One region of the Streptomyces sp. G7(2002) genome, then DNA from elsewhere that is predicted to be linked to it. Evidence: riboswitches for the same ligand, from Rfam matches in the RefSeq annotation. Region 1 holds a riboswitch; the other holds the start of a gene.
The links. A riboswitch is a leader RNA that binds a small molecule or an ion and turns the genes downstream of it on or off. The one in region 1 is predicted to bind cobalamin.
Positions count from the first base shown of each region.

Region 2: it holds a riboswitch for cobalamin, as region 1 does, so the genes downstream of both, cobN (cobaltochelatase subunit CobN) here and thiI (tRNA uracil 4-sulfurtransferase ThiI) in region 1, are expected to answer to the same signal.

Region 1 is NZ_CP102609.1:501,303-506,884, forward strand. It holds gene NUT86_RS02230 (endonuclease/exonuclease/phosphatase family protein) at 1-757, opposite strand, end outside; gene NUT86_RS02235 (flavin reductase family protein) at 1,271-1,891, opposite strand; gene NUT86_RS02240 (beta family protein) at 2,327-3,376, opposite strand; cobalamin riboswitch at 3,534-3,752, shown strand; gene thiI (tRNA uracil 4-sulfurtransferase ThiI) at 3,905-5,119, shown strand; partial or broken gene NUT86_RS02250 (SAM-dependent methyltransferase) at 5,276-5,374, shown strand; gene NUT86_RS02255 (TetR/AcrR family transcriptional regulator C-terminal domain-containing protein) at 5,429-5,582, opposite strand, start outside.
Region 2 is NZ_CP102609.1:4,852,602-4,858,183, reverse strand. It holds gene NUT86_RS20415 (precorrin-2 C(20)-methyltransferase) at 1-189, opposite strand, end outside; gene NUT86_RS20410 (precorrin-8X methylmutase) at 192-824, opposite strand; gene cobG (precorrin-3B synthase) at 935-2,476, opposite strand; cobalamin riboswitch at 2,614-2,774, shown strand; gene cobN (cobaltochelatase subunit CobN) at 2,809-5,582, shown strand, end outside.

The DNA of each region.
Region 1 (5,582 bases):
GCGACGTGAGGACCCAATCGACTCGGTCCCCGTCCGGCACCAGCGGCCGGTACCCATGAAAGGTGGCGTACTGCGTGCTGCGCTCGTCGGCCGTATCCCAGCTGTCGACGAGCGAGCCGCCGTCGAGCATCGCCTCGTACACGGAATTCTTGTGCGCCGCGACATTGAAGTCGCCCATGACGATCCGGGGCAGCGAAGGGTCCAGCCCACCCAGCCGTTCATTGATCAGACGGGCGGAGCGCTCACGCGAGTACTGATTCGCATGATCGAGATGGGTATTGAGGGCATAGAACTCGCCACCGGCACGCATATCCCGGAATCGGACCCAGGTCGCCATCCGAACAACGGTATTTCCCCAGGTCGCCGACCCGATCAGATACGGCGTATCGGACAGCCAGAAATGGTCGTACTCCACCGGCGCGAGCCGCCGAGCATCATAGAAAACGGCCGCGAACTCATCCTTGCTCCCACCGCCCCGCCCGGTCCCCACCCAGTCGTAATGCGGTCCGAGATCCACGGCGACATCACGTAGCTGCCCGTACAGCCCTTCCTGCGTCCCGAGCAGGTGCGGGGCCTCATGCCGCAGCAAGCTACGCATCACGGGCCGGCGCTCGGCCCAGGAATGCGGCCGCACATCCGAGGCGTACCGCAGGTTGAAGGTCATCACCCGCAGCGCCCGCCCGCCGTCCGCGGCGTACGCGTTCCCCGGCCCGTGCACCGCCACCACCGGCCCGGCGACCACCGCAGCAGCCGCCACCCGAAAGGAAAACCGCCGGCTGACCGACGCAGTCGCGGCACCAGAACCAGATCCCGAGGAACCAGGGAGAACAGAGGACGCCAGGGGCGGCGGGGATACCCGGGACGCCAGGGATGCCCGGGACACCGGAGAAGCAGCGAAATCATCCGAAGCAGAGAAATCAGAGAAACCGGTGGCAGCAGAGGGGCCAGAGAAGTCAGCGGAAACAGGTGATCCATTCCACCCGGACACGAGAGCAGTCACAACAACTCCAGTCATCCATCGCACAGGCAGACACCGAAACCGAAGCCACGGCCACAGCCACAGCCACAGCCGAAACCACCCTCGCAACAACAACCATCATGCGAAAGCCTCGAGCCCCGCAGTGGCCATAAGTCACCTACGGGCAAACCGACATGAAACGCATGCGAAACGCGAAGTGCGCGGGGGACGATTCCGCGGGGACCTGGAGATCGAACTCTTCGCCTGCCCCCTCCCCGGCCCCGACCTCCAGGCAGTTCCTCAGCCCTTTCCCTACCGAACGCCGGCCGGCCCCTGCCAGTCCGCATGTCGAATACGGGAGATCTCCCGTACGTCGCCGACCGTCCCCCACTCGTCCTTCCCCAGCCGTGACAGGGGCTTCATCCTGGCGATTTCGGGGTGCCCGTCGACCAGCACGTCCTGCGCCACGACCGCGTGCACCACGCGCCCGAACACCACGGTCGAATCCCCGATTCCCAGCGTGGTGTGCACCTCGCACTCCAATACCACCGGCGAGGCCGCCACCCGCGGCGGCTTGACCCGCAGACTCGGCTCAGAACCGACCCCGGCCGCCTCGAACTCACTCACCCCGTGCGGGAAATCCGTACCCGTGTCATTGATCTGCTCGAAGAGCCCCTCCGGCGCCAGGTTCACCACGAATTGTCCAGTCGCCTCGATATTGCGCAAGGTGTCCTTGCGTCCAACGGAAGTGAACTGCACAACGGGCGGCGCGACGCTGGCGATCGTAAAGAAGGAGTGCGGGGCCAGGTTCGCAGAAGCACAATCAGGGCTGATCGTCGAGACCCAGGCGATGGGCCGCGGCACCACCACCGCGGTCAGGAGCTTGTAGAACTCGTTGCGGGACATGGCAGCAGGGTCGAAGTCGGTACGCATGGTGATCAGTATCCACACGGGCGGCCGCGGATCCCACAGTGGATCTACGTCGCGTTCGGCAGTGTCTGCCGTCCCACCACCACTCACCGCAGCCAAGGCGCTGACCGAAGTCCGAGGACGGGCATCGGCGTGTCACGGGGACGCACGAGACGGGCTGGAACTCCTGGTACGCAGCAGCGGGTTGGGGGCTGCGGTCCGCACCGGGTGCCTCGGCCACCAGCCCTAACGGTCCCATCGGTACGACCGCGCCTACCTCAACAGCTTCCGGCCCGACTGGCCCGACTGGCCGACGTCATGACGTACGCCTGCACCTGCAGCTGGACCTCGGCCCGCGGATCCAGGACGCCCGGCTGGACGACTACGCCCGACTGCTCGCCGCCCAGGGGCTGCGCCGCAATTGCGGCGCCCACACCCGGGTGGCCACTACATGCCAGTTCAGGGACGGCCCAAAGCCGTGAGCCGAGACGTCACGACGGCCAGATGATGCGACGTCGCCCAGGCTCGCCACTCCGTCCCGCCGCCTGCTTTCGCCCGCTGCCGTTTCGCACAGTCCTGCAAACGAGCGTCTCCCCACGACGTGCCCGCGCCGGTGGGCGGCCAATGAGGCGAGGAGACCAGGTCACGACTGAGGGTGAAGAAGTCGTCGTTGCCGGGACGGATCTTTGGATAGACGAAGACCTGCCAGTCTGCCGCCGTGGTGTAACGCATGTTGGGATGCGGAGTCCCACGAGTCCTCAGCGGCATTCGCGGGTGCGTTACACCGAAGTCGCCGAAATCAGGAAAGTTTCCACGCCACCGATCGCAAACCTGCTTCCAGAGAAGCGCGTCTTCCCTCACTACCGGCGTTGCTCGTCCACGTGGGAAGTTCGCCAGATTGACCGGGAAGGCACCGGCGGCCACGCACTCATGGCGCCAAGGCCAACGCGCCATGTGATGGAGAGTTTCCAGCACCTCAACTGTCAGTGCCGCCCTTCTGTCCCGAGAATGCACGGGTCCGGCGTCAATGAGCAGATCGATTTCCTCCGGAACAGCGTGGAGTGTGCGGAGCATCTCGCGGACTCGTGCATCGTCCGGGCGCAGTTCTTGTGCATCACGAGCCGACGAGATGCGTAGACAACCGCCCTGCTGGTGCCACGCCATCACCGCACGAACCTCAGCGAGCGTCTCATCGGTATCAGTACCTCTGAAGACCGGGCGCATCGCGACCTGCCGCTGGCTCAGTGACTCACCGACCCGCACCATCGGACCGCCCACATCACCTTTGAGCACCCGCACGGCCGGTAAGGCTCCGCAATCGACCGTGAGGACCATTCCATTCGGAACGTAGTCCATGGCACGGTTGCAGAAGGTCTCCAGAAGATCTCGAACGTCGCAGTCGGGCACGACCTCCATCACCGGGCGTATCTGCGACTGCACCTCCGCCGACGCATGTCCCAGTGCCAGAAACTCCCCCACCTTGCCCTTGAGAATGGGAACGTAGGCCACCGGCTCCCCCAAGCACAGTACGCACTAAGCCAGTTGAAGTACCAATCACTACTCCCAGAATGACGCATCGTTCCCATACCCGACAGAGTCTCGAATCAGCCATCCCGACTCAAAGTGCAGAATCAAGGTCTGGTTCACGGAATGCGATCCGCCTTGTCTACCCTGGACCGGCAGCTGGTTCGCCCCGTCCGCCAGACGGGGTGTCGCAAGAGGGAACCCGGTGGGAGTCCGGGACTGCCTCGCAGCGGTGAGTGGGAACGACCGCCGTCATGAAGCACTGGGCCCGCATGGGACCTGGGAAGCGACGGTCAGTAGGTGTCCGGTCCTTCGGGATGTGCCCATGAGTCCGAAGACCTGCCACTGCTCGTGCGGGGTGTATCGCCGCGCACGGATTCACGCGTCCCGGCAGCGGGACCGCTGAGCGAGTGGTGTGTTCCACCCAGCCCTGCGCAGAGCGGGGGCGGGCGGGCCCGCACCCCGTTCGCGGCCCGGCGCCGGCCCTCACGACGACTCGCGAAGGAGAGTTTCGTGCCCGGCGAACCGAGCATTCCCTCCAGCCCCTCCCCCAGAGCGCCCCGCCCGAGCGGACCCTGTGTCCTGCTCAAGCATGGTGAGGTCTTCCTCAAGGGCCGCAACCGGCACCTGTTCACCGAGCGGCTGCACGACAACCTCCGCGGCGCCCTGCGCGGCATCGGCGGTTCCACATGGATCAAGTCCGGCCAGAACGTCACCGTGCTCGGCGGCGAGGTCCCGTTGGACGACCTCGTGGAGCGCGCCCGCCGGGTGATCGGGTTCAACTCGGTGGAGCCTGCCCTGCGCGTTCCGAGCACCGTGTCGGACATCACCGAGACAGCCGTGGAGGCGCTCGCCACCGCTCGCGCGGAACGGCCCGGAATCAGTTTCGCCGTGCGGGCCAAGCGGCGGAACAAGAACTTCGAGATGACCTCCTCGCAGTTCGAGCGCTTTCTCGGGGCCCGTATCCGGGAAGCCCTCGGTCCCCTGCCGGTGAACCTCTCCAGCCCGGATGTACTGGTCTCGGTCGAGATCGACCACAAGGAGAGCTACGTCTCCTGGACCCGTCACCAGGGGCCGGGCGGACTGCCCGTGGGCTCCAGCGGACGCGCCCTGGTACTGCTCTCCGGCGGCTACGACTCGCCCGTGGCGGCCTACCGGGCGATGCGCCGCGGACTGCGCTGCGACTTCGTGCACTTCACCGGCGCTCCGTACACGAACGCCGCTTCGGTCTACAAGGCTTACGCCCTCGCCCGTGAACTCAACCGCTACCAGCCCGGTGGGCGACTGCACGTCATCGCGCTCGGTCACGCACAGAAGCAACTGGCCATCGCGGGGGCCGGCCGGCTCCAGGTCGTTGCGCAGCGAAGGCTGATGGTTCGCGCCGCTTCCGCGCTGGCGGACCGGACCCGGGCTGAGGCACTGGTGACCGGCGACAGCCTGGGGCAGGTGGCCAGTCAGACCCTGGCGAACATGGCCGCCGTCGACGAGGCGGCAACCCTGCCGGTGCTGCGGCCGCTGGTCGGCTGGGAGAAGCAGGAGATCATCAACGAAGCCCGGTCCATCGGCACCGCGGAGATCTCCGTGCTGCCGGACGAGGACTGCTGCAAGCTCCTCGCACCGCCCCGGGTCACCCTCTGCGCCGGGCTGACCGACCTGCATACGGTGGAGAAGCGCCTCGACCTGGACGACGTGGTGGACGGCCTGCTGCGCGACATCCAGGTCATGTAACCGGGAGACTCCGGCGAGGAGGCGGAGCCCGGCGCGGACAGCCCGGACCTCCGCCCCGAGTCCGGCCGCCCCGTTCCATCCGTATGTGCGACGGAGCAGTCCGGTCGGCGTCCTCATGTCCCGCGAGATGGCCGGTGAGGAGCCCCGACGGTGCTCGTGATCGGAATCGGCGCGGGGGACCCGGACCATGTGACTCTGGCTGCCGTGCGGGCCATGCGGGACTGTGAGGTGTTCTTCCTTCTGGACAAAGGCCAGGCACCCTGCTCAAGCCGGCCCGGAACGCCTTTCAATCGCCAGCCGACATGCCGTCTACTTCTGCGTTGTCTTGGCGATGGCGTCTCGGAGGCCGGCTAGTAGGGCATCCAGTGCGAGGTCGAAGCGGGCCTGGTGGTCGGCTGGCGTGCCGAGTCCGCCCGCGACCGCTTCGGACAGTGTGGGGAACGCGGTTAGGGCGAAGGCATCG
Region 2 (5,582 bases), 4.4 Mb from region 1:
CTCGATGTGGTCGGCGCGGAGGTGCTCGGCGGCGATGGAGCGCGCGATGGAGCGTCCGTGCCGGGCGCTGTGGTAGGCGATGACGTCCGCCCCGGCGATGACCTGGACCGCCCGGACCGTCATGAGGGACGGGTCGCCGGGGCCGAGGCCCACACCGTAGAGGCGACCGGTCAGCTGCTGCTCGCTCACGCTTACTCTTCCTCGCTTGCCATGGCGTTGATCGCGGCCGCGGCCATGGCGCTGCCGCCCCGGCGCCCGCGCACCACGATGTGGTCCAGCTCCGACGGGTGGGCGATCAGCGCGTCCTTGGACTCCGCGGCGCCGATGAAGCCGACGGGTATGCCGATGACGGCGGCGGGGCGGGGCGCGCCTTCCTCGATCATTTCGAGGAACCGGAAGAGGGCTGTGGGGGCGTTGCCGAACGCGACCACGGCGCCTTCCATCCGGTCCCGCCACAGCTCCAGGGCGGCGGCGCTGCGGGTCGTCCCCATCTTGGCGGCGAGGTCCGGGACCGAGGGGTCGGTGAGGGTGCACAGGACGTCGTTGCCGGCCGGCAGCCGCTTCCTGGTGACGCCGCTGGCGACCATGTTGGCGTCGCAGAGGATCGGCGCACCGGCGCGCAGCGCCTCGCGGGCGCGGGCCACCACCTCGGGGGTGAAGGCCAGATCGCGTACCAGGTCGACCATGCCGCAGGCGTGGATCATCCGGACCGCGACCCGGCTGACGTCGGCGGGCAAGCCGTCGAGGTCCGCCTCGGCGCGGATGGTGGCGAAGGACTGGCGGTAGATCGTCGCCCCGTCCTTCTCGTAGTCGAACGCGGTCACTGTGGCCTCGGGGTTGTCGGGTACGGGGCGGTTCTGGAGGTGGGGCATGGCGCTGTGGGTCGGGGGTGGTTCATGAGGTGGTGGGGCAGGGAGCTGCGGGTCGGGGCGGTTCATGAGGTGGCGGGGCAGGGAGCTGCGGAGGGTGCCGCCGGTGCGGGGTGCGGGACGGGTGCGCTCTGCGGCTGTACTACGGAGACGCGGTAGCCCTCCGCCGTCGCCAGCACATCGACCCAGGCGCCGTGCGGGTGGCCGCAGCGGCGTTCGCAGCCGGACCAGTACACGGGGAGCCGGCGCAGGGCGGCGGGCTGCGGTCCTGGCTCGCCGGGGACAGGGGTGCCCGCGGTGACGGCGGCCGTCGCGTCGGCCCGTACATCGGTACGGGACTTGGCGCAGCCGGGGCGGCCGGTGCAGGCGCCGACGCGGTGCCAGGGGGAGTCCGGGTCGGTGATCAGTCCGGCGGCGGACAGTTCGCGCAGGCGGGGAGCCGCCGTGTCGGCGGACAGCCCGGGGATGACGACGCCGCGCCAGGGGGTGAGGCGGAGCGCGCCGGCACCGTCCTCGGCGGCGACGGCGGTCAGCAGACGCCACTGGGCGACCGACAGCCGCCCCAGCGGCGCGAGGACGGAGAGCGCACGGGCGCCGTCGGTGCCCTCGATGACGCCGGGGGCGGAGGAGTCGGCGTACGGGACGGAGGCGGGGGGCGGGGCGGATCCGGCGTACGGGACGGACCCGGTGAACGGGACGGACTCGGCGCACGGCGCGGAGGCGGGTGCGGGCGCCCCGGTCGCGTCGGGGGTACCGGTCACGTCCCCGGCCCCGGCCACCGCCGCAGCCACCTCCCCGGCCACCTCCGCGCACCCGATGCCCGCCGCGCGCAGTCGCTCCGCGACGGCCCGGGCCGTCAGGCCGTGTCCGTCCGGGAGTTCACGTACCCGCCAGGCGCCGCTGCCGCTCGCCGCGGCGGCGGTCAGGAAGGCCTCGGCGGCGGTGAGGGCGGCCCGCGGGGCGTCCGGACCGGCGATCCGCAGCGCCGCCGGATCGTCGCCGACCCGCAGCAGCGCGGTACCCCCGGCCTCGGCCGGGCACCCGGCCCCGGACAGATCCCCGGACCCGGCCCCGCCCCGTTCTGCGACCAAGCTCACATCCCCGCCGAGTGCCGCCACATCGCCCCGTCCGTCGTCCAGGACGAAGAGGAATCGGCCCGACAGCGCGGTCGCGGACTCGCTCGCGCAGAGCAGTCCGTCCAGCTCACGGGCCCACAACCGCACGTCAGAAGGGGTGTGCCGGTCGAGTCCGGCCAGCGGCGAGGCGAGGATGTTGCGGACGCGTTCGTGGCGCTCGGAGGGCAGCAGGCCGGCGTCGCGCAGCAGGGCGGCGAGCCGGCCGCCGCAGCCGTCCGCCAGGCCGCGGAGTTCCGCGTTGCCGCGGGAGGTGAGCGAGAGGTGGCCGTCGCCGAGCCGGTCCGCTGCGTCGGCCAGCGCCTCGGCCTGACGCACCGTCAAGTCTCCGGCGGGCAGCCGCACTCGGGCGAGGTGGCCATCGGCGGCGGAGTGCAGCCGCAGCGCTCCCGGGCAGGCGTCACCGCGGTCCCGTATGGGCGGTTCGGCACCTTGGGGCCGTATCGAGGGGGAGGGCGGCATGGCCGCGAGCATACCCACGGAGGCGGGTGGCTCATCGGGGCCGGATCCGGCCAAGCTCCCGGTCCGGATCCGGGTACGGAGGCGCGCGCCCCCCGTCCCGCCGCGGCCGGTCCGGAGGCCCGCTTACCTCCCCCGTCCACAGCCCTTACTATGCAGGTCGGTGGGTCGGCTGGCCCATCGACGCCAGCGACGGCGCAGGGTCTTACGGCCCAAGGGAGGAAGCCCGGTGAGAATCCGGCGCGGTCCCGCCACTGTGAACCCGGCAACTGCCGGGTGAGCCAGGAACTCCCGCCGTCCATACGACCACCCGGGGCGCGGATACCCCGAGGAAGGCCTGCGCTCGCATGCTTCTGCTGCTGTCGACCTCCGACACCGACCTGCTCAGCGCCCGCGCGGCCACGGGTCCCGTGCCGTACCGGCTCGCCAACCCCGCCCGCCTCGACGTCGCCGAACTCCCCGCGCTGCTGGAGGGCACCGACCTCGTCGTCGTACGCCTCCTCGGCGGCATCCGGGCCTGGGAGGAGGGCCTGGAGGTGCTGCTCGCCGAGGACCAGCACCGGCCGGTCGTCGTGCTCACCGGTGAACAGGCCCCCGACGCCCAGCTCATGGAGCAGTCCACGGTCCCGGTCGGTATCGCGGCCGAGGCGCACGCCTACCTCGCGCACGGCGGTCCCGCCAACCTCGACCAGCTCGCCCGCTTCCTCTCCGACACGGTGCTGCTGACCGGCCACGGCTTCGAGCCGCCGGAGCCCGCCCCGTCCTGGGGCCCGCTGGACTGGGAAGGGCGCAACGCGAGCGGCCCGCTGGTCGCCGTGCTCTACTACCGCGCGCACCACATGAGCGGTAACACCGCTTTCGTCCGGACCCTGTGCGAGCAGATCGAGGCGGCGGGCGGGCGCGCCCGGCCGCTGTTCGTGGCCTCCCTCCGCGCCCCCGAACCGGAGTTGATCGAGGCGCTGGGGTCCGCCGACGCCCTGGTCACCACGGTCCTCGCGGCGGGCGGCAGCAAGCCCGCCGAGGCCTCCGCCGGCGGCGACGACGAATCCTGGGACGCGGGCGCACTGGCCGCCCTGGACGTGCCGATCCTGCAGGCCCTGTGCCTGACAGGGCCGCGCAGCGCCTGGGAGGAGAACGACGAGGGGCTGTCGCCGCTGGACGCCGCCTCGCAGATCGCGGTCCCCGAGTTCGACGGCCGGCTGATCACCGTCCCGTTCTCCTTCAAGGAGGTCGACGAGGACGGTCTGCCGGTCTACGTCGCCGACCCCGAGCGCGCCGCCCGGGTCGCCGGGATCGCCGTCCGCCACGCCCGGCTGCGCCACATCCCGGCCGCGCAGAAGCGCCTCGCGCTGGTGCTGTCCGCCTACCCCACCAAGCACTCCCGTATCGGCAACGCGGTCGGCCTGGACACCCCGGCCAGCGCCGTGGCGCTGCTGCGCCGTCTCCGGGCGGACGGCTACGACTTCGGCGACGAGAGTGCCGAGCCGGTCCCGGGCCTGGAGTCCGGCGACGGCGACGAGCTGATCTACGCCCTCATCGACGCCGGCGGCCACGACCAGGAGTGGCTCACCGAGGAGCAGCTCGCCCGCAACCCGGTCCGTATCCCGGCCGCCGACTACAAGCGCTGGTACGCCACGCTGCCGCAGCAACTCCGGGACTCCGTCGAGGAGCACTGGGGGCCGCCGCCCGGCGAGATGTTCGTCGACCGCAGCCGGAACCCCGACGGCGACATCGTGCTGGCCGCCCTGCGCCGCGGCAATCTCCTGATCCTCATCCAGCCGCCGCGCGGCTTCGGCGAGAACCCGATCGCGATCTACCACGACCCCGATCTGCCGCCCTCGCACCACTACTTGGCGGCGTACCGCTGGATCGCGGCCTCCGCCGACGACGGCGGCTTCGGCGCGGACGCCATGGTCCACCTGGGCAAGCACGGCAACCTGGAGTGGCTGCCCGGCAAGAACGCGGGCCTGTCCGCGGCCTGCGGCCCCGACGCCGCCCTCGGTGATCTGCCGCTGATCTACCCCTTCCTGGTCAACGACCCCGGCGAGGGCACCCAGGCCAAGCGCCGGGTGCACGCCACCCTCGTCGACCACCTCGTTCCGCCGATGGCCCGCGCCGAGTCCTACGGCGACATCGCGCGCCTGGAGCAGCTCCTCGACGAGTACGCGGCCATCTCCTCGATGGACCCGGCCAAGCTGCCCGCGATCCGCGCCCAGATCTGGACGCTGATCCAGGCCGCCAAGCTCGACCACGACCTGGGGATGGACGAACGCCCCGACGACGACGGCTTCGACGACTTCCTGCTGCACGTCGACGGCTGGCTGTGCGAGGTCAAGGACGCCCAGATCCGCGACGGACTGCACGTCCTGGGCGGTGCCCCGGACGGTGAGGCCCGCGTCAACCTCGTCCTCTCCATCCTCCGCGCCCGCCAGATCTGGGGCGGTACGTCCGCCCTGCCCGGTCTGCGTGAGGCGCTCGGACTGGACGAGTCCGCGGCCACCCGTACGACCGCCGACGAGGCCGAGGCCACCGCCCGCGCCCTGGTGCAGGCGATGGAGGACGCCGGCTGGGACCCGGCGGCGGTGGCCGGTGTCGCCGACGGCCACCCGGCCGCGGTCGCCGACATCCTCGACTTCGCCGCCCGTCAGGTCGTCCCGCGCCTCGCCGCCACCACCGACGAGATCGACCACGCCGTGCACGCCCTCAACGGCGGCTTCGTCCCGGCGGGCCCGTCCGGTTCCCCACTCCGTGGCCTGGTCAACGTCCTGCCGACGGGCCGGAACTTCTACTCCGTCGACCCCAAGGCCGTGCCCTCCCGCCTCGCCTGGGAGACCGGCCAGGCCCTCGCCGACTCCCTCCTGGCGCGCTACCGCGACGACAACGGCGACTGGCCGCAGTCCGTCGGCCTGTCGCTGTGGGGCACCAGCGCCATGCGGACGTCCGGTGACGATGTGGCCGAGGCGCTGGCGCTGCTGGGTGTCCGCCCCGTATGGGACGACGCCTCGCGCCGGGTCAACGGGCTGGAGCCCATCTCCCTCGCCGAACTCGGCCGCCCCCGCATCGACGTCACCCTGCGCATCTCCGGCTTCTTCCGGGACGCCTTCCCGCACGTCATCGGCCT